DNA from 3 places in the Pseudalkalibacillus sp. JSM 102089 genome. Region 1 is predicted to be linked to each of the others. Evidence: riboswitches for the same ligand, from Rfam matches in the RefSeq annotation. Region 1 holds a riboswitch; each other region holds the start of a gene.
The links. A riboswitch is a leader RNA that binds a small molecule or an ion and turns the genes downstream of it on or off. The one in region 1 is predicted to bind lysine.
Positions count from the first base shown of each region.

Region 2: it holds a riboswitch for lysine, as region 1 does, so the genes downstream of both, ABVF21_RS17510 (Na+/H+ antiporter NhaC family protein) here and ABVF21_RS10795 (aspartate kinase) in region 1, are expected to answer to the same signal.
Region 3: it holds a riboswitch for lysine, as region 1 does, so the genes downstream of both, lysA (diaminopimelate decarboxylase) here and ABVF21_RS10795 (aspartate kinase) in region 1, are expected to answer to the same signal.

Region 1 is NZ_JBEWYW010000004.1:31,069-37,461, reverse strand. Features, by position in the region: gene sdhA (succinate dehydrogenase flavoprotein subunit) at 1-682, opposite strand, end outside; gene ABVF21_RS10805 (succinate dehydrogenase cytochrome b558 subunit) at 757-1,365, opposite strand; gene ABVF21_RS10800 (YslB family protein) at 1,673-2,116, shown strand; gene ABVF21_RS10795 (aspartate kinase) at 2,147-3,382, opposite strand; lysine riboswitch at 3,627-3,815, opposite strand; gene uvrC (excinuclease ABC subunit UvrC) at 3,895-5,676, opposite strand; gene ABVF21_RS10785 (hypothetical protein) at 5,754-6,393, opposite strand, start outside.
Region 2 is NZ_JBEWYW010000009.1:83,720-90,112, reverse strand. Features, by position in the region: gene ABVF21_RS17515 (sodium-dependent transporter) at 1-815, opposite strand, end outside; gene ABVF21_RS17510 (Na+/H+ antiporter NhaC family protein) at 1,050-2,627, opposite strand; lysine riboswitch at 2,778-2,958, opposite strand; gene yunB (sporulation protein YunB) at 3,117-3,887, opposite strand; gene ABVF21_RS17500 (YunC family protein) at 4,025-4,318, opposite strand; gene ABVF21_RS17495 (bifunctional metallophosphatase/5'-nucleotidase) at 4,412-5,800, opposite strand; gene ABVF21_RS17490 (sulfite exporter TauE/SafE family protein) at 5,816-6,393, opposite strand, start outside.
Region 3 is NZ_JBEWYW010000008.1:76,100-82,492, forward strand. Features, by position in the region: gene ribE (riboflavin synthase) at 1-148, opposite strand, end outside; gene ribD (bifunctional diaminohydroxyphosphoribosylaminopyrimidine deaminase/5-amino-6-(5-phosphoribosylamino)uracil reductase RibD) at 148-1,230, opposite strand; FMN riboswitch at 1,373-1,518, opposite strand; gene ABVF21_RS16465 (peptidylprolyl isomerase) at 1,541-1,978, opposite strand; gene lysA (diaminopimelate decarboxylase) at 2,071-3,390, opposite strand; lysine riboswitch at 3,492-3,679, opposite strand; gene ABVF21_RS16475 (spore germination protein) at 3,726-5,219, opposite strand; gene ABVF21_RS16480 (stage V sporulation protein AE) at 5,200-5,778, opposite strand; gene spoVAE (stage V sporulation protein AE) at 5,784-6,134, opposite strand; gene spoVAD (stage V sporulation protein AD) at 6,134-6,393, opposite strand, start outside.

The DNA.
Region 1 (6,393 bases):
AATAAATAGCCCCTTGCTGATAAAGCGCACCAGCAGCAGAACCTGTATTAATAACAGAGTTTGTACTCTTACCGAAGATAATACCAGGTCCACCTGTCGCCATAATAACCGCATCTGCTTCAAAACTTCTTATTTCAGAAGTTGTTAAGTTTTCACCCACAACTCCTCGGCATACACCTTCCTCATCTAAAATAGCGGAGAGAAATTCCCATCCTTCATATTTTGTAACGAGGCCTGCTACTTCATGGCGACGAACTTGCTCATCAAGCGCATATAGAAGCTGTTGCCCGGTTGTTGCACCAGCAAAAGCAGTGCGGTGATGTTGTGTTCCACCAAAGCGTCTGAAATCTAGTAGACCTTCTGGTGTTCTGTTAAACATTACGCCCATACGATCCATTAAGTGAATGATACCAGGCGCTGCATCACACATTGCTTTTACTGGAGGTTGATTTGCAAGGAAATCGCCTCCATAAACTGTATCATCAAAGTGCTCCCAAGGAGAATCTCCTTCTCCTTTTGTATTAACAGCCCCGTTAATTCCCCCCTGCGCACATACAGAGTGAGAACGTTTTACTGGAACGATGGAAAGAAGATCTACTTGCATTCCAGCTTCCGCAGCTTTGATGGTAGCCATCAAACCTGCAAGGCCGCCTCCAACTATCACTAATTTACCTTTACTCATAAGAACAGTTCCCCCTTAAATGCTGGCTCTGTCTGAAAGTTATGTATCAGACGTGGTGAAGACAGTTCACTTTCTTAAACAAATGCAAATAATGCGCGCATGCCAACAACTGAAAGTGCAACGAAAATGACCATTGTTACGTATGTCATCGTACGCTGTGATTTTGGTGTTACTGTGAAGCCCCAGCTTACAAAGAATGACCATAAGCCATTTGCGAAGTGGAAGACAGTACCAAGTACACCAACGATGTAAAAGATCATCATTCCTGGATTAGACAAGATATCAGCCATCATTTGGAAGTTTACTTCTGCTCCCATCGCAGCCTGTATTCTCGTTTGCCAGACGTGCCAAGTTACAAATATTAATACGATAACGCCAGAAATCCGCTGCAAATAAAACATCCAGTTACGTAAATAGCCATATCGACTTACGTTGTTTTTGGATTGAAACGCGATATAAACGCCGTAAATCGCATGGAATAAGAGCGGTAAGAAAATAACGAAAATTTCAAGCAAATACCTGTAAGGAAGGCTCTCCATAAAATGAGCTGCGTCATTAAACGCCTCGGGCCCTCTTGTTGCAAAATAGTTAACAGTAAGATGCTGAGTAACATAAAGTCCGAGCGGAATTACTCCTAGAAGCGAATGCAATTTTCGGCTTACAAAGTCTCGACTTGCGGCCATGTTTTGTGTGTCCCCCTTTTAAGTTGTTAAGCTACCATCTGCCAGTGCATTTTTTCTAATAAAGAAGTCTTTGCATGCACAGAAATCATCGCTTTCTGTCGATTATATTGTGACATACCCATTGTACTCCCATCATTTAGGACCGTCAAGAAAACGTGTACATTTAGATTTTTCAAAATTCCCTTACAACACCTGCGTATATCTCAATTGAATACGCTTTCTATATAAATAAATTCTATCTATGGTTCTATGGAGGATTTGTCGATAAAACGTTATAATTATTTTGTAGAAAAGCTGGGAGGAATTTATGTTTAAGAAGCGCACAAACTCGATTGATTATAGTCATGAAATAGAAACAACTGCTTTTGGATATGAATTTTATAGAGAAGTTCTTATTCCTGAACTTCTTGGAAGTGAACAGCCGGCTGTTTTATATTGGACTGGAAAAGAAATGGCCAGGCAATTCCCGCTCTCCACTCGAGAAGAGATCGAGGATTTTTTTCAGCGTGCTGGATGGGGTAAATTATCAATTGCACAAGAAAAAAAGAATGAAGTAACGTTTGATCTTCAGTCAGCTCTTATCACTGAGCGAAGAAGTACTAGTCGAAATGCTTGTTATCAACTTGAAGCAGGTTTTCTTGCTGAACAATATCAAAATATGCTTCGTTGCATCGCTGAAGCCTATGAAACTGATAAAAAGAATGAAATTCAATTCACAGTAAAATGGGACCCAAAAGATCAGATTGAATAAAAAGGAGACCACATGTGGTCTCCTTTTTGATTACATTTGTTTAACAGGGGTTCTTTCATCTAGTTGAAATTTATCGTGTAGCGACTCAATAGCATAAATCATTTTGTCTTCTGGAACGATCGTTGACACTTTGATTTCTGATGTACTCACCATCTTCATTTCTACCCCGTGTTCAGCAAGCACTTCAAACATTTGTGCCGCAACACCAGGGTTAGAAATCATACCTGATCCTACTATCGATACCTTAGCAAGTTCTGATTCGTGATAAATATGTTCGTAGGGAAGTTTCACTTTAATGCGACGGAGCACATCAAGAGTTAATTCAAGAGAGGCAGTTTCAATTGAAAATGAGATACTCGTTGTATTTTTCTCTCCTGTACTTTGAATGATCACATCTACATTAATACCATTTGCCGCAAGAGATGAGAACAAGGAAGGAAGTGTTGTAATCTCATTCGGCAAACCCGAAATTGTTATTTTCGTTACGTTACTTTCAAAAGCCAGACCTCTAACCACCAAATTTTGTTCCATTGATACGACCTCCTCAATTAGCGTTCCAGGTTCATTCGTAAAGCTCGAGCGGACCTCAAGCAAGATGTTATAGTTTTTTGCAAACTCAACCGCTCTAGGATGTAAGACACCAGCCCCAAGGTTAGCAAGTTCAAGCATTTCATCATAAGAAATCGTAGAAAGCTTTCTTGCACCCTTCACATATCGAGGATCTGTCGTATACACACCATCTACATCTGTATAAATTTCACAACGATCCGCTTTAAGAGCTGCTGCAATCGCCACAGCTGTTGTATCGGAACCACCTCGCCCTAGCGTTGCGATGTCAGACGTATCAGTTAGCCCCTGGAATCCTGCTACTATCACAATTTTTCCCTCAGCAAGGTGTTGATTCATACGTGAAGCATCAATATCGAGGATTCTTGCATTGCCGTGTAGCGACTCTGTTTTAATTCCTGCTTGCCAGCCAGTCAATGAAATGGCATCGTACCCTTCTTCATTTAATGCCATTGAAAGAAGCGCTGTTGTCACTTGTTCTCCAGTCGTTAGAAGCATATCAAGCTCTCTTGCAGACGGTGTAGCTGTTATCCCTTTTGATAATCCTAAAAGCTCATCCGTTGTTTTGCCCATCGCTGAAACAACCGCAACAACCTCATCTCCATTATTTACAGCTTCCATAAGCCTTTTGGAAACATTTTTGATTTTCTCAACATCTCCAACAGACGTGCCTCCGAATTTCAATACGCGTAGTCCCACTCTCTCCATCCTTTCTTTCATGCAGCTCGTTATCCCTCATAGTGCGTTAATATCGCACGTTACAAACACTCACTAACTAAGAGTCGAAATGGATATTAAAAACTCGGCCACTCACCAGATTGAAATAGCGATAGCCTTCATTTTTTTATACTTTAAACCTGTAAAGCGTTTATTAAAGTATAAAAAAACAACAATGAGAAAAACCTCACTGTTGTTTTCAGAACAAATCCAAGAAAACGTCCCTTTGTGAGATAGTTCTCCATCCAATTCCCGGGTAGGTATTGGATGACAGCTCTGCACTTATTCAATACAGATCCAGCTTCAGACGGATAAGCGTCTTTCCACTTCGGCAAATCCCCCTTTCAGCTCCTATCACTGAGTCTTAACACTCTTCAGTAAGCTTACTGTTGGTTTTTGCGCCTCTACCATCACTTCAACTTTCGAAGTGTGGAACTATTAAATTTCACTCATTATAACGAACTTACGTGAATGCCGCAACATGTTCTTACAAATTAGTTTGATTGACTTTCAAATCGAGCGATTACTTCCTCTGCAACATTCATTGGTAGTCCTGCGTTGTGTAAGTCTTCAACGCTCGCTTCTTTCATCTTTTTAATCGATCCAAAATGATTTAGCAGCTTCTTTTTTCTCTTCTCTCCGATACCGGGAATATCGTCAAGACTTGACTTAAGCATCGATTTCCCTCGAAGCTGTCGATGAAACGTAATCGCAAATCGGTGTACTTCATCTTGAATCCTTTGCAACAGGTAGAATTCCTGACTATTTCTTGGTAGATAAACAGCCTCTGGAGGATCACCAATAAGAAGATGAGACGTTTTATGTTTCTCATCTTTCGTCAGCGAACAAACCGGTATGTCTAGACCAAGCTCATTCTCGAGCACATCCTGTGACGCCTGTATTTGAGCTATTCCGCCGTCAATAATAATTAAATCAGGAAGCGGACCATTTTCCTTAAGCATTCTTGAATATCTTCTTCTCACAACCTCTTTCATAGAACCTACATCGTTTGGTCCTTCCACAGTTTTGATTTTGTACTTGCGATACTCATTTTTCTTTGGCTTTCCATCAAGAAAAACAACCATAGCGGATACAGGGTTCGTTCCCTGAATGTTCGAGTTATCAAAAGCTTCAATTCTAAGTGGAGCTTCTATATTAAGCTTTTCTCCCAAGTTTTCAACAGCATCAATCGTTCTTTTCTCGTCGCGTTCAATTAATGAAAATTTCTCATTAATGGCAATGGTCGCGTTCTTCATTGTAAGCTCCACAAGCTCTTTTTTCTTGCCTCGTTTTGGCTGATGAACAGGAATTTGTAGAAGTTCTTCTACCATCTGAGCATTAACCTCCTGAGGAAGCAGTACTTCTTTTGGCTTAGGATGATTTTGTTGAAGATAGAACTGACCGATATAAGTTAAAAAATCTTCTTCGGCATCATTATAGAAAGGAAAAAGAGAAACATCTCTCTCAATTAACTTCCCTTGTCGTACAAAGAAAACTTGAACACACATCCATCCTTTGTCGAAACTATAACCGAAAATATCCCGATCAATACCATCGTTAGATTGGATCTTTTGCACTTCCATAACTTTATCAATATGAAACATTAAATCGCGAAACTCTTTTGCTCGCTCGAAATCCATGTTCTCAGATGCTGTGGTCATCTTTCTTTCTATGTCTTCTTTAACTTCCTGGTGACCTCCGTTTAGAAAACGCGTAATCCCGTCAATCATCTCTTTATTTTGCTCTTTAGACACGTCGTTGACACATGGAGCCAGACACTGGCCTATATGATAATAAAGACAGACGCGATCAGGCATTTTACGACATTTACGTAAAGGATATAGTCTGTCCAAAAGCTTCTTTGTTGCACTAGCTGCATAAGCATTCGGATATGGTCCAAAATACTTACCTTTATCTTTTTTTATTTTACGTGTCGTAATTAAGCGGGGCTGTTCTTCTGCCGTTATTTTTATATAAGGATAGCTTTTATCATCTTTAAGCATCACATTATATTTCGGATCATGTTTTTTGATTAAATTAAGTTCAAGTATAAGAGCTTCAAGATTTGTGGAGGTTACGATATACTCAAAATCACGTATTTCACTTACAAGCCGCTGCGTTTTTCCGTCGTGTGATCCACTAAAATAAGATCTGACTCTATTTTTTAGCACCTTTGCCTTCCCAACATAAATAATCGTTCCCTGGCGATCTTTCATTAAATAACACCCGGGCTGGTCAGGAAGGATCGCTAGCTTATTTTTAAGATGTTGTTCCATGCTGCCTCACCTCACTACTCCTTTTCAAGGCGTATCTATGTTCCCCTCTCATTGTAACACATTACCTCAATTTTCTATTATCTTAAGAACTCATATAAAACAATGTCATGATAGACAGGATCATACAATATGGAGGAATGGAATTCTTTGACCTTTTTGATTTGACCATCCATCGATATATTTTGCTTCTTAAATCCATCGAGAACCTTTCCTGTTAAAAATACGCGATGGTCATCGTAATATTGAAGATCAGATAGAAAGTTTGAATACGTATAAATTTGTTCGTGTTCAAACGACACCTTATTATAGGACATTACCCTAGTTTCTTCCCAAGTATACACAATAACTGGCTCGTTAAATTGCTCTACATAATCCATCAATTGATAAACAGCTGCTGGATCGTTGGCTTCTTTCATAGTTGAATAGGAAACAATTGATTGTATGCTAATTATTACGGTTAAACCAAGCATTATTTTTGTAGAGTTATTCCCCTGTCTTCTTAATCCTATCCAGAGAAAGCCAAGCATTATGATCCCAGGTAGAGGCAGGATATGTCTTGGCTTATCGATGTTTTGCGCCAATAGCGCCCATAGAAAATAGCTCAATGCCATAGCGACAAATGCCCAGCCAAACCATGAAATTTCTCGTAAAGTTCTCCCCCTATTTTTCACCCCTTGGAAGATCATGAACGTAAACAAGGTTAGATATAGTAGTAAA
Region 2 (6,393 bases), on a different contig from region 1:
ATACCTGCTAGAAGCTCAAACGCCGAGTTACCAAAACCAGTAATAAACGCGTTATTCGTAATATCTGATTTCTTAGGTAAGTAACTAGAATAAGTAATCATAATAGCAAAAGCAATGGATAAACTGAAGAAAATTTGCCCGTATGCAGCAACCCAAACACTTCCTGAAGTAATGCTATCAAAATTCGGTGTAAAGAAAGCATTTAGACCTTCAGCAGCACCAGGCAGTGTCACTGCTCGAATCACAATGATTAAGAAAAGAACAATTAATGTAGGAATGAAAATTTTATTAGCACGCTCAATGCCCTTTTTAACTCCAGCAAGAAGTACGCCAAGTGTAATGATCCATACGGCAATTAATGGAAGGAATACGCCTGGTACGATACTACCTGTTTGTCCAGGATCAACCGTTAATTTCAAATAATCATTGAAGAGGAATGCTTCTGTATCAGAACCCCAACTTTGATTAAATGCAAAATAGCTATAAGAGATGGCCCACGCAATAATTACCGCGTAGTATGTGGAGATGACGAATGCAACGATAACGCCCCACCACCCTAGCCATTCCATTTTCTTATTCATTCTAAAGAATGAAAGTGGTGCGGACCCACGGAATTTATGACCCAATGTAAATTCAAGAATAAGAATTGGAATTCCGGCTGTTAATAATGCAAATAAATAAGGAATAAAAAATGCCCCACCACCGTTGTCATAGGCTACGGCCGGAAATCTCCAAATGTTCCCTAGACCTATTGCTGAACCAACTGCGGCTAAAATAAAACCAGCCCTTGTCCCCCATTGCGCACGATTTTCCAAATAAATTACCCCCTTAGACAAATGTTAACCTTTTTCACCATAAGCCCCCTTCCAGAAAAAGGTTAAGACTTTTAAGTAAATTCAGATTATTTTGTTTATAGTATATCTAGTACGTATGTCCTTGTCAAAACAATCTTTTTACATTTTTCGTATGAATCGTTCAATTTTCTATATAAATCTCTCCTTTTTTGTGAAAATACATAAAAAAAACAGGAGGAATATCCTCCTGTTTGATTAATGATTTGCCATTTCAACTGGTCTGTTGGCATATTTTCCTTTTAGCATGAAAATTAATAATCCGAATAGAATCGCTGTTGCCACAAGACCAAGAATGGAACTACCAGTAAAGCCAAGAACCAAATATCCTAGTATAGAAATACCTGCAACGAGCAATGCATAAGGCAACTGGGTCATCACATGATCGATATGGTGACTACCTGCGCCTGTGGAAGAAAGAATCGTTGTATCCGAAATTGGTGAGCAGTGATCTCCAAATACAGCTCCTGCAAGAACAGCGGCAAGTACAGGAAGCATGTAGGTAGGATCCGTAGCAGCGGCAATCTCTCCTGCGATCGGAAGCATAATGCCAAATGTTCCCCACGAAGTTCCCGTTGCAAACGCCATAACACCTGCAAGTAGGAACAAAATAGCTGGTAAGAAGCCAATCACAATATGGTCATTAACAAGTCCTGCAAGATACTTACCAGTTCCTAGCGAGCCGATAATTTCAATCAATGTCCATGCAAAGAAAAGAATGTATACGGCTGGAAGCATTGATTTAATGCCTTCCCAAATTCCTTTTCCAAGAACCGCTCCACCCATTCTTTTTGGAAAGAAGAAGAGGAGAGAAGTTATAAGTCCAATAATTCCACCATAAAGGAGAGAAGCAGCAACGTCTGTATTTTCAAAGACAGACAAAGCTGTCACGGCTGTATCCGTTCCGCTAACAGCCTGGATTCCTGTAATGATCATAAACGTAACAGTACCAGTAATTAGCATAATAATGGGCCATGCAAGATCAGCTACTTTCCCCTTCTCACTTTCAGGTAGTCCAGATGTTTGACCAGGTACGGCACCTTGATTCGGATCAAGCACTTCTCCTGTTTTCTGTGCACGGTCTTCATGTACTCTCATCGCCTTAAGATTAATGTCAAAATAACTAACAAAGAACACCATCGCCAGTGCGAAGAGAGCATACAAATTCATTGGAATCATTCTGATAAAAGCTTCTAACGCGCCAACACCTGTAATGCTATGCGTTGCTAATACACCACCAATTAACGCGATGATATAAGCCCCCCAGCTTGAAATAGGGGAAATAATACACATTGGTGCTGCAGTTGAATCAATGATATAGGCAAGCTTTGCCCTTGAAACATTGTGCCTGTCCGTAATCGGTCTACTAACGTTTCCAACTGCGAGCGAATTAAAGTAATCATCAATAAAAATAATAATACCAAATACCGCTGTGACAATCTGGGCGCCTACTCTTGTTTTCACGCGTTTCATGGCCCACTCGCCAAATGCGCGACTTCCACCTGAGATCGAAATAAAGGCCGTCATCATACCTAATAAAAGTAGGAAGAAAATAATGTACATGTTCCAAGTATTTAAACCACCGCTCTCGGAATCAATGAAGATCCCTTTTACGATTGTATAAATTTCTTCTAATGAATTTGGTACACTCCAATTGTTGATCATTAGCGCACCAAGAATAATGCCTACTCCTAGAGAAGGAAGCACTTTTCTAGTCACCACTACCATTAGCAAAGCTACGAGTGGTGGAATAATGGATAGAACTGAATTCTCCATGAATATCCTCCTAATAAATGATTGGTCATCATAACCGGAATGGACGCCTATCCCTCAACCTTCTTGTCGTGTTTGTATGCAAAAAAGCGAGCAATGATAGGATTGGTCCTATCATTGCTCGCTTCACCGAGTCAATGTTAAGTGTCCACCCCGATCAGTAGTTCTCCATTACAAGTTAGACTCATAATGACAGTTCGACACTTCTTCAATGTCGCCCCAACATAAATAATGTGACCGTTATTTATGCTTCGGCAGATCTCCCTTTCGATGCTGATCATTGGTGTCATTCTCCCAACACGTACTCATGAGGATCTGCTCCTCTACCTCATCGTATAAGATAAGGAACAATATTAAGTTCAGTTTTAAAGTATACCTTACTTTCGTTGTTTGTGCAATTGTAGATTGTTCCAGAGATATTTCTATTAGAAAGGAACTATTTTCTTATCTATCGACATTTAACAATGACGATGAATAATGGGGTTCCTTGTCTTAATCGGGCTTTGGCAAAACGATCGATGGATTCCCACCATTTCCATTATCACCATTATAATAATAAGGAACGTCTCCCTGAATAAATAGATCCCCGATTTTTACGGAGTTCGACACCTCAGTATTCTTTGTAGAGAAAGGGATAATTACGTTCATCTCAACTTTAATATTGATATACACCTCAAGATACGTGTTGTTAATTCCCGTTTCTTTCACCTTTGTATCAATATTAGAAACCACATCTCCAATCATTTCAAACCGCACTGGAATCCTCGGTCCAAAATTTGAGAGAAGAACATTATTTGTAGCCATCCCTAAAGGTATAGAGTATACGATTCCTTGTTGATTTTCGGTACCTTCGTAATCGATATCTATATCATTCTTAAAGGTTTCCAGCTTATCTAAATCACCAGCTTCAACATAATCTAAATAAGTTTGAACTCGTTCTGTGGCCTCTGAAATCAATCGATTATAAACTTGCGAGTTAAAGCTATAACTTGGTACTTTTTCGGAATCATTACCATGAACGATAATTAAATTCTCAACGTCAATACCGTCTGCGATCTTCTTTGAAATGGCATCATTTATTGCTTGCGCAGCAACTTGACGTGTTTTTGTTTCAGCAATACTGATTAAGCTTGGTTCAATTCCTTTATTAACAATCCATAATCCTTGAACCGTAGTAAAGATAAAAATAATAAAGGAGATGACAAAAACATATCGAAAGGGAAGCGGTCCCTTTCTAAAGAATTTTCTGCGAGTTCGAAACAACGTGAACCCTCCCTTCTCTTCTTCATGTATATGCCATGGAGAAGAGAAGTATGGACAATTTCCTAGAAAGAGCCAAAATCAAGCTACTAGATGTGTCATAATCGAAAAGAAAGCCGTAGCAAGTGCTACGGCTTTCTTCACATCATCTTAAGCATCGCGTCTCTACCCTTAGTTCCAATCGTAATGCCTCGCGCTTCTGCTTCAAGCGTAACAGATTCGAGCGGTGCATCAAGCAGTTGTTCAATAGACCGTACACCAACAGCTCTTCCTGCGATAATCTTTCGGTCGCTTAACTTTTCATTAAGTAAGGCTACATCGAGTGCGCCGCACATGATATACCCATTGTCATTCATGACCGCTAGAAAATTCGTTTTCGGAAGCTGCATACTTACCGCTATAAAAGGATGACCGTCAATCAAGATTGGTGACATAGTGATCACGTCATTCCCGCCTCCTGACCTGAATGAATATCACTATATCTATATGAGACAAAGAGCATGTTTGACAATCAAACGCTGAAAATTTTAATGTCTATTTTCTAAACGCCATGCAAGGAGATCTCGAAGCATTTCAGGTAAAAAGTATTTCTTTTTAGCATGCTTCATTTGAGGATAGAATTTCCCAAATGTGAACATATCAGCCGTCGCAACGGCATATTCTTCATCAGAAACAAGCTTCTTTCCGTTGTGAAAAACATCTGTTACATGATAGAGGCCGTCGTCCATTTTGACAGAGGTAACCTCAAGTCCATCAAATGCCATAATCCCCATTACCTCACCTCTGAAACCGAGACCTTTAAAACTTAAATTCACTATTTCATCTGACATAGAATAAGAGATGATTTCTCGTAACTCACTTCCTTTTAACACCACTTTGCAAGGATTAACAGGATGAGGGCAAATGCGATGAAGATCTTCTCTTGATACATTTCCTTCTGGTAACCCATCAAGCAACATACCAGCATTAATCATGCCAATATCCGCTCCACACCACTCTCTAAGAGCGGCAGCTAACTCATCAGCTAGAACCGAGCGTTGAAACCATTCAGATTCAAGAGGCTGTTCAAGACGACATACGACCTCTTCAAGCATCTTATGTGCATCGATACTTAGTTGTTGAATCATCGCCTTCGCTTCCTCGTCTTCTTTCCGATTCCGGACGGTTATTGAATATGCTTCCTTCTCAATCACTTTCTTTGTTTCCATATCAAAACAAATCGAAACTTCTCCAACGTAATTCCCGTTTTTACCAGACTGAGTAATAAGCGTATCTTCTACAAGGATGCCATGCTTCAGCACATGATGGGTATGGGCTCCAATAATAACGTCAAGCCCCTTCATTTCCCTTGCTAGCTGTTCATCATTACCTAAACCCATATGAGACATCAATACGACAACATCTGATTGACTGCGTACTTCATCAATGAGGGACTGTAAGAAATGGAAAGGAGAATCTATCTGCCATCCAAGTAGTGAGTAGAATTGTTCATAAGGGATGGTAACACCAATAATTCCTACTTTAATGCCATTTAACTCATGGATCTTATAAGGTACAGCCCAGGAAGGCCTTGTACCATTTTGGTGGTAGAGATTGGCAACAATTACCTCGAACTTCGCGTCTGAATAAAGTTCTTCTAGTTCTTTTTTTGAAAAGGTAATACCCTCATTGTTACCGATAGTGGCATAATCATATTCCAGCTCATTCAGTAACTGAACGTTACCTTTCCCGACAGTTCCTTCTGTCATTGGATGCACCTTATCAGAGTGATCTCCTAAATCAAGAAGGAGATAAGGTGTCCCTTGAAGCTCATGCATTCGCTTCTTCTCTTTCAAATATGAAGAGACTTTTGACCAATTTGCGAAATGACTGTGAAGATCGTTTGTATAATAAAATTGTAATGTTCTAGAAGTCAAGACACTCTTCCTTTCTTATCCCATCGTTCCCTGCCAGATTAATCGGACACCTACAATGATTAACATCCATCGTAAAATAACAACCACTGATTTGTCCGAAAGTTTCTGATTAATAAATGAACCGCATTTTGCTCCAATCCACGCACCTGGAATGAGACCGATTAGTAAAAACCACTGAATGTTACCAAGTGCTAAATGCGTCAGGGTACCCGTTATACTTGAAAGAAAAATCATAAACATGGAGGTTGCAACAGCAACCGATGTTGGAAAACCAAATAGTAGAATCATGGCAGGAACCATAAGTGAGCCGCCACCAATTCCGAATAGACCTGAAATGACCCCAACGATAAATGAAACAATAACAGCTGCTACGGCAGAAAAGTTATAATTCATCTCAGTCCCATTCGGATCCGTATACGTTCGTTCAAATTGACCATTTAGTTTCATAGGGCGTAAACGGCTCCTTACCATTAATAATATGGAAACAAGCACCATAAATACCCCAAAATAAATGGAAAAATAATCAACCTGAATAAATTTATTTAGCCACGCCCCTAGAATAGCCCCTGGTCCACTTCCTAGAAAAAAAAGCG
Region 3 (6,393 bases), on a different contig from region 1:
CAGTTAAGCACACGCCGTTTATCGAAATGCTATCTCCTAAATGAACGTCTTTTAAAATAGTCGACGCCGCAATTTGCATTGCAATGGATTCTCCTGATTGTTGAACACTTTCAACTCTTCCAATTTCTTCTACAATACCTGTAAACATTAAGAAAGCCTCCTTGATGAAATAATTCGAATATCATTTCCAATTTGTTCTACGCTATCCACTTGTAAATCGATCGCTTCATTCATCGTTTGAAAACCTGTACCCCCGAAAGCCGTAGGAGATTGACTCCCACCAATAAGCTTCGGCGCAATGTATGTAATAACTTGTTGAAAAGATCGTGATTCAAGAAAGCTACCGTGTATTTCTGAACCACCTTCAACAAATACTGATGTAATTTCTCGTTCCCCTAAAAGGTCAAGAACTTTATCTATTGGGAGCAGTGGATCTATGACATCGATGATTTGGACATGTTTTGGGAAGGTTCGCTTATTTTTTAGCGCAGCTCGTTTTGTTGTAATGATCCATGTTTCTGCATTCTCATCACTTATTACTTTAGCGTCAGAAGGCATCTTCAATTGACGATCTAACACGATTCTAATCGGCGATAGGCCTTCACCGTAACGAGTCGTTAGTGATGGGTCATCAGAGAGGACCGTTCCAATACCTACAAGAATGGCATCATGTTGATGACGGAAGGCATGAACATCTTTTCTCGAGTCTTCCCCCGTAATCCATTTACTATCACCTGAATGAGTTGCTATTTTGCCATCAAGCGTTGTAGCAGCTTTCAACGTTACAAATGGTCTTTTCTGTGTAATGTAATGGAAAAACATCCGGTTTAGCTGTAAGGCTTCTTCTTCCATAAGCCCAATATGGACAGCTATGCCTGCTTTCTTTAGTTTAGTTACACCATTTCCTGCGACCAGGGGATTCGGATCTTGACTTGCAATAAATACCTCTTTGACTCCCGCTTGAATTAAAGCATCAGCACAAGGAGGCGTCTTTCCATGATGACTACATGGCTCCAGTGTCACATAGGCAGTACTCCCACTTGCTTGATTGCCCGCCATCTTGAGTGCTTGAATTTCGGCATGGCCTTCTCCAGCCCTTAAATGAGCTCCCATCCCCACGATACGCCCACTATTAACAATGACGGCTCCTACGGAGGGATTCGGACGCGTTTGACCTAACGTACTTCTAGCCATATCGATCGCTGTTTTCATAAAATCCGTATGATTCATCGTATTTACTCCTGTTCCACTCTCCATTATTGGTTGAGAAGGAGAACAAAAAAAGCCTCCCAAAACACAGCTGTGCTGGGAGGCAAAAGTATATGCCAAATAAGCCTTTTGAATCTATGATTCAAAAGGAAATTGGTCACTTTTATTCCTTCTCCCATCCAGACTATACTGTCGGTTCTGGTTTCTCACCAGATCCACCGTTTGCTTACGCAACCGGGTCACGGACTTAGCTAGCATAAGCTAGTCATCACCGCCGGTTGGGATTTTCACCCGACCCCGAAGGAAAGTATTAAGTTTTTAAGAGTCTGATCTATTCTTCGTCCCAGACTTTTACTTCTTTCATTACGTCACCCTGTTTAACGCGAAGAACCGTATCCATTCCTTCTGTTACTTGACCAAAAACGGTATGAACGCCGTCTAGGTGAGGCTGAGGTTCATGAACTAGGAAAAACTGACTGCCGCCCGTGTTTTTACCAGCATGTGCCATAGACAATGAGCCTGCTACGTGTTTATGAGGGTTACCTTCTGTTTCACAGTCAATTGTATATCCTGGTCCACCCATTCCAGAACCTGTAGGATCTCCGCCTTGAGCAACAAAACCTGGGATTACGCGGTGGAAGTTCACACCGTTGTAGAAACCTTCATTTGCAAGTTTCTCAAAGTTAGCAACAGTGTTAGGTGCTGCTTCTGGATAAAATTCAATTTCAATAACTTCTCCATTTTCAAATGCAATTGTTCCTTTTTTCATAAATAAATCCTCCTGCACTAACAATTTTCTTAAAAGCTCTTTCATTATAGCACAGACTGAAGCTGTTCCATATCATTTATGCTTTTCAACTATTATTTTGATATAATCGCTTGTTTTAATGGCAAATCATGTCGAACTAAATCCTCGTATGACTCTCTCTCAACAACAAGGTTTGCCTCACCATTTTCAACAAAAACTACAGCCGGTCTTGGTAATCTATTGTAGTTATTTGCCATGGAATAACCATATGCCCCCGTTGAAAAAACAGCCATTGTATCGCCAGCAATCGCTCGCTGTAACTGGCAATCCCAAATTAACATATCACCTGATTCACAGCACTTTCCTGCTACAGAGTATAGGTGATCTTTTGCTTCATTCATTCGATTTGCTATTGTGGCTTCATATTTTGCCTGATAGAGAGCAGGGCGTAAATTATCCGTCATCCCTCCATCTACAGCGAGGTAATGTCTCAACTCTGGAACATTTTTGTGTGAACCAACCGTATATAACGTTAGTCCAGCTTCTCCTACTAGTGAACGCCCAGGTTCAATCCAGATCTCAGGCATGTTCATTTGCCCTGTTACCTGATTTCTGATTGTTTCAATCATAGCTTCAATGTAGTTCCCTACTGGTAGTGGGTGATCTTCGCTCGTATATCGGATTCCAAATCCTCCACCAAGGTTAAGGACTTCAGGCTCAAAACCATAGGCATCGTACCATGTTGTAAGATAGCTATAGATCTTTTCAATCGCCATTACAAAGCCATTTGTTTCAAAAATTTGTGAGCCTATATGACAATGAAGTCCAAGAAGATGAATAGCACTCATTTTTGTTACATCCAATATCGCGCGTTCTACCTGACCACTCTGTAAATCAAAACCAAATTTGGAATCTTCTTGGCCTGTTAAAATATAATCATGCGTATGTGCTTCAATACCTGGTGTTATACGCAGCAGCACATTAGCTTTCACATTTTTTTCTTCTGCAATTTGCTCAAGTAGAGATAATTCGTAAAAATTATCAACAACGAAGCAACCTATTTCTGCATCAAGCGCCATTCTAATTTCAGATTCACTTTTGTTATTTCCATGAAAATGAATGCGCTCCACGGGAAAACCCGCCTTCAAAGCAGTATAAAGCTCTCCACCGGATACAACATCTAAACTTAATCCTTCTTCTTCTGCAAGTTGGATCATTGCCATACATGAAAAGGCCTTACTAGCATAAGCTACTTGATAGTTTACATTTTCACGTTCAAAGGCACTTCGAAACGCCCTTGCTTTATCTCGAATCATGGCCACGTCATAAACATATAACGCAGTGCCAAATTTTTTTCCTAATTGGACCGTATCGATCCCTCCAACTGTTAGATGCCCCTCTTCTGAAATTGCAGATGTACTGTATAAATTCACAATCATTTCTCCCCTCTCGCTTATATAAATGCGAGCTCCCTCCACACAATAAGAAAAACAGCCAACTTTATAGATAGGCTGTTTTTCTCCGTATCCTCACGAGTTGGATTAGCTCACCACTGAAAGAAATCCATCCTCCAGTGACAGTCTGCAACTTATTCAGCAGCAGCCCAGCAAGAAAAGAATGGGTCCTTTCTCACTTCGGCAAATTGACCTTTCTGATATCGTCTTCGCATTCCATTCTATGCTCAGATATCTTACTCATTCGTTTTGCGCCTCTATCCCCATTACGTTCAATGAGGTCTATTCGATTAAGAAATAAATTATCATACTTTTTAAGATTCGGCAAGTGGTTTGTCCGGCTGCTTCGTTTCATTCTGGGGCTCTGTAATACTTGGACGCAGTTTTGTCAAAGGAACAGAAACGCGAATTAGCACTTGAATAAACGCTTTTGCATTAAAAGGAATGAATGGCCATAAATAAGGTGTATTTAATGGCTTTAAGGCGACTAGGAAGAGAATAATAGCTGTCACGCCTATTATATATCCTGGAACTCTGAAGAAAAAGACAAGGAAAAGTAGTAATAATCTAACTAGTTTGTTCGCTATTGATAACTCATAACTGGGCGTTGCGTAAGAACCTATAGCCGCAATAGAAACATACAGAATAACTTCTGGCACAAATAATCCTACATCGATAGCAATTTGACCAATTAATACAGCTGCAATTAAACCCATCGCTGTAGAAAGCGGGGTAGGCGTATGAATGGCGGCCATTCTCAGCGTTTCGATCCCAATTTCTGCAAGAATGATTTGAATAAATATCGGTACATTCGTTTCATCATTTGGCCCAATAAAATCAATCGATTTAGGCAACAACCCTGGTTCATATACCGCCAATAACCACAGGGGAAGTAACAATAGCGCTGCTAGCATTCCTCCAAAGCGGACCCATCTCAAGAATGCACCAGGTAATGGAGCTTCCCTGTATTCTTCTGCATGTTGAACATGGTGGAAAAAGGTTGTTGGTGTAATAATAACACTCGGAGAAGTATCAACGATAATTAAGACATGCCCTTCTAACAAATGGGATGCGGCTACATCTGGCCTTTCCGTATATCGTACAAGTGGAAAAGGATTTCCCGCCTGATGCACTAAAAACTCTTCGACAGTTTTATCAGCCATAGGAATACCATCAATATTAATTTCTTTTAGTTTTTTCTTAATGATTTCTACTAAGTTTGGGTTAGCTACATCCTGAATATAAGTGATACACACATCCGTTTTAGAACGCTCTCCGATTTGAAATATTTCATTACGCAAACGACCATCTCTAATACGCCTTCTAGTAAGTGCAGTATTCTCAATAATATTTTCTGTGAAACCGTCTCTAGAACCTCTAATCACTTTCTCAGTGTCTGGCTCCTGAGGCGTTCTACCTGGATACTTTCGAACATCAATAATGTAAGCAATCTCTTCGCCTTCCATAAATACAGCGATCAGTCCAGAAAGAACTTGATCGACGACCTCATCGAACGTCTCTACTTTTGTTACTTGCTGATGGGGCAAATGATTATGGATAACTTGCTCGAATTTAACGGTCAAGCGATGATGATCATCTAATTCCATCAATTCACGCATGATCTCAACAATGATTGATGTATCACATAATCCAGTACAATAATAGAATTGTATTTCTTTATTCAAAATCTTGAGTTTACGTACACCTACGTCAAAACTTTCCCCAATGCCAATTGATTTTTTCAAGAATTCTTCATTTTCTTTTAATTTTTTAAATATTTCTTGTTTGTTATTCATTTTTGTTGTCATAGAAACCGCTCCTTTCAAGCAGAATTTGAACGGCTTTCAATGTTATAGGCGACCCAACCTCCGGATCATCAAGTCCAGACATTTTACCTATATCACCGACACCTATAATAATAGGGACATTCAGTTTATCTAAAATAGATACAGTATCCCCATCTATTCTCCCAGCTTCCATATCAGCAAATCCATTCTTATCAACACCGAAATGTGTTAATTCACCATCCCTATCAATGGAAACATCTACTCTCGTCCATTCAGAGAAGTGTGTTCTCGAGGCAACTGCAATCGCACCAAGTAGTTCAACATCTTCATCCTCAGCCACAGCCTGCATCGCTAGTTCTCCATAACCTTCACCCGGAAAACCACTATCATCAAACATTACAAAGATTGGATCGTGTGGAGCTTCTTTAATTAGGGAAATAATTTCATAACCAGCAAGCGGGGTAGGATTTCCTGCTGATTGGCTAATGCATCTCCCGCCAATATCCGAAGCCACTTTTTCAATTGCTTTTTGCGCGTAAAGATCTCCATCAGTAACGAAAATAACCCGCCGCTTGTTCAATTCATTCACCCCTTTGGTTTGAATATAATGGCTATGATAAATCCGAAAACAATAGCTGATGAAATTCCAGCTGAAGTTAACTGAAATATCCCCATTGCAATGCCTATAAATCCATGTTCCTCTCCTTGCTGCATCGCCCCATGTAGCAAGGAATGTCCGAAGCTCGTAATTGGCACTGTCGCACCAGCTCCTGCGAATTCAATCAGTCGATCGTATATACCAAAACCATCAAGAATCGCTCCAGCCACAACAAAAGATGACATGACATGAGCTGGTGTTAATCTAAAAATATCGAGCAATAACTGACCTACAACACAAATGGCTCCTCCTACTGCAAAAGCAATGAAGTATTCCACTATTCCTCACCTCCAACTCGCTCAAAAACCACTGCATGAGCGATAGCAGGCATACTTTCTTTCTGCTGCACCATAACGGGGCTATGCAAGCATCCTGTAGCTGTAACAAGAATTTTTGAATACTTTCCTTGTTTTAGAAGCTCTATGAGATGACCATACGTAACAACCGCCGAACAGGCACAGCCACTTCCACCTGCGAATACTTCTTTCTGGTCTGGACGATAGATCATTAACCCACAATCATTATGATTATTAGTAA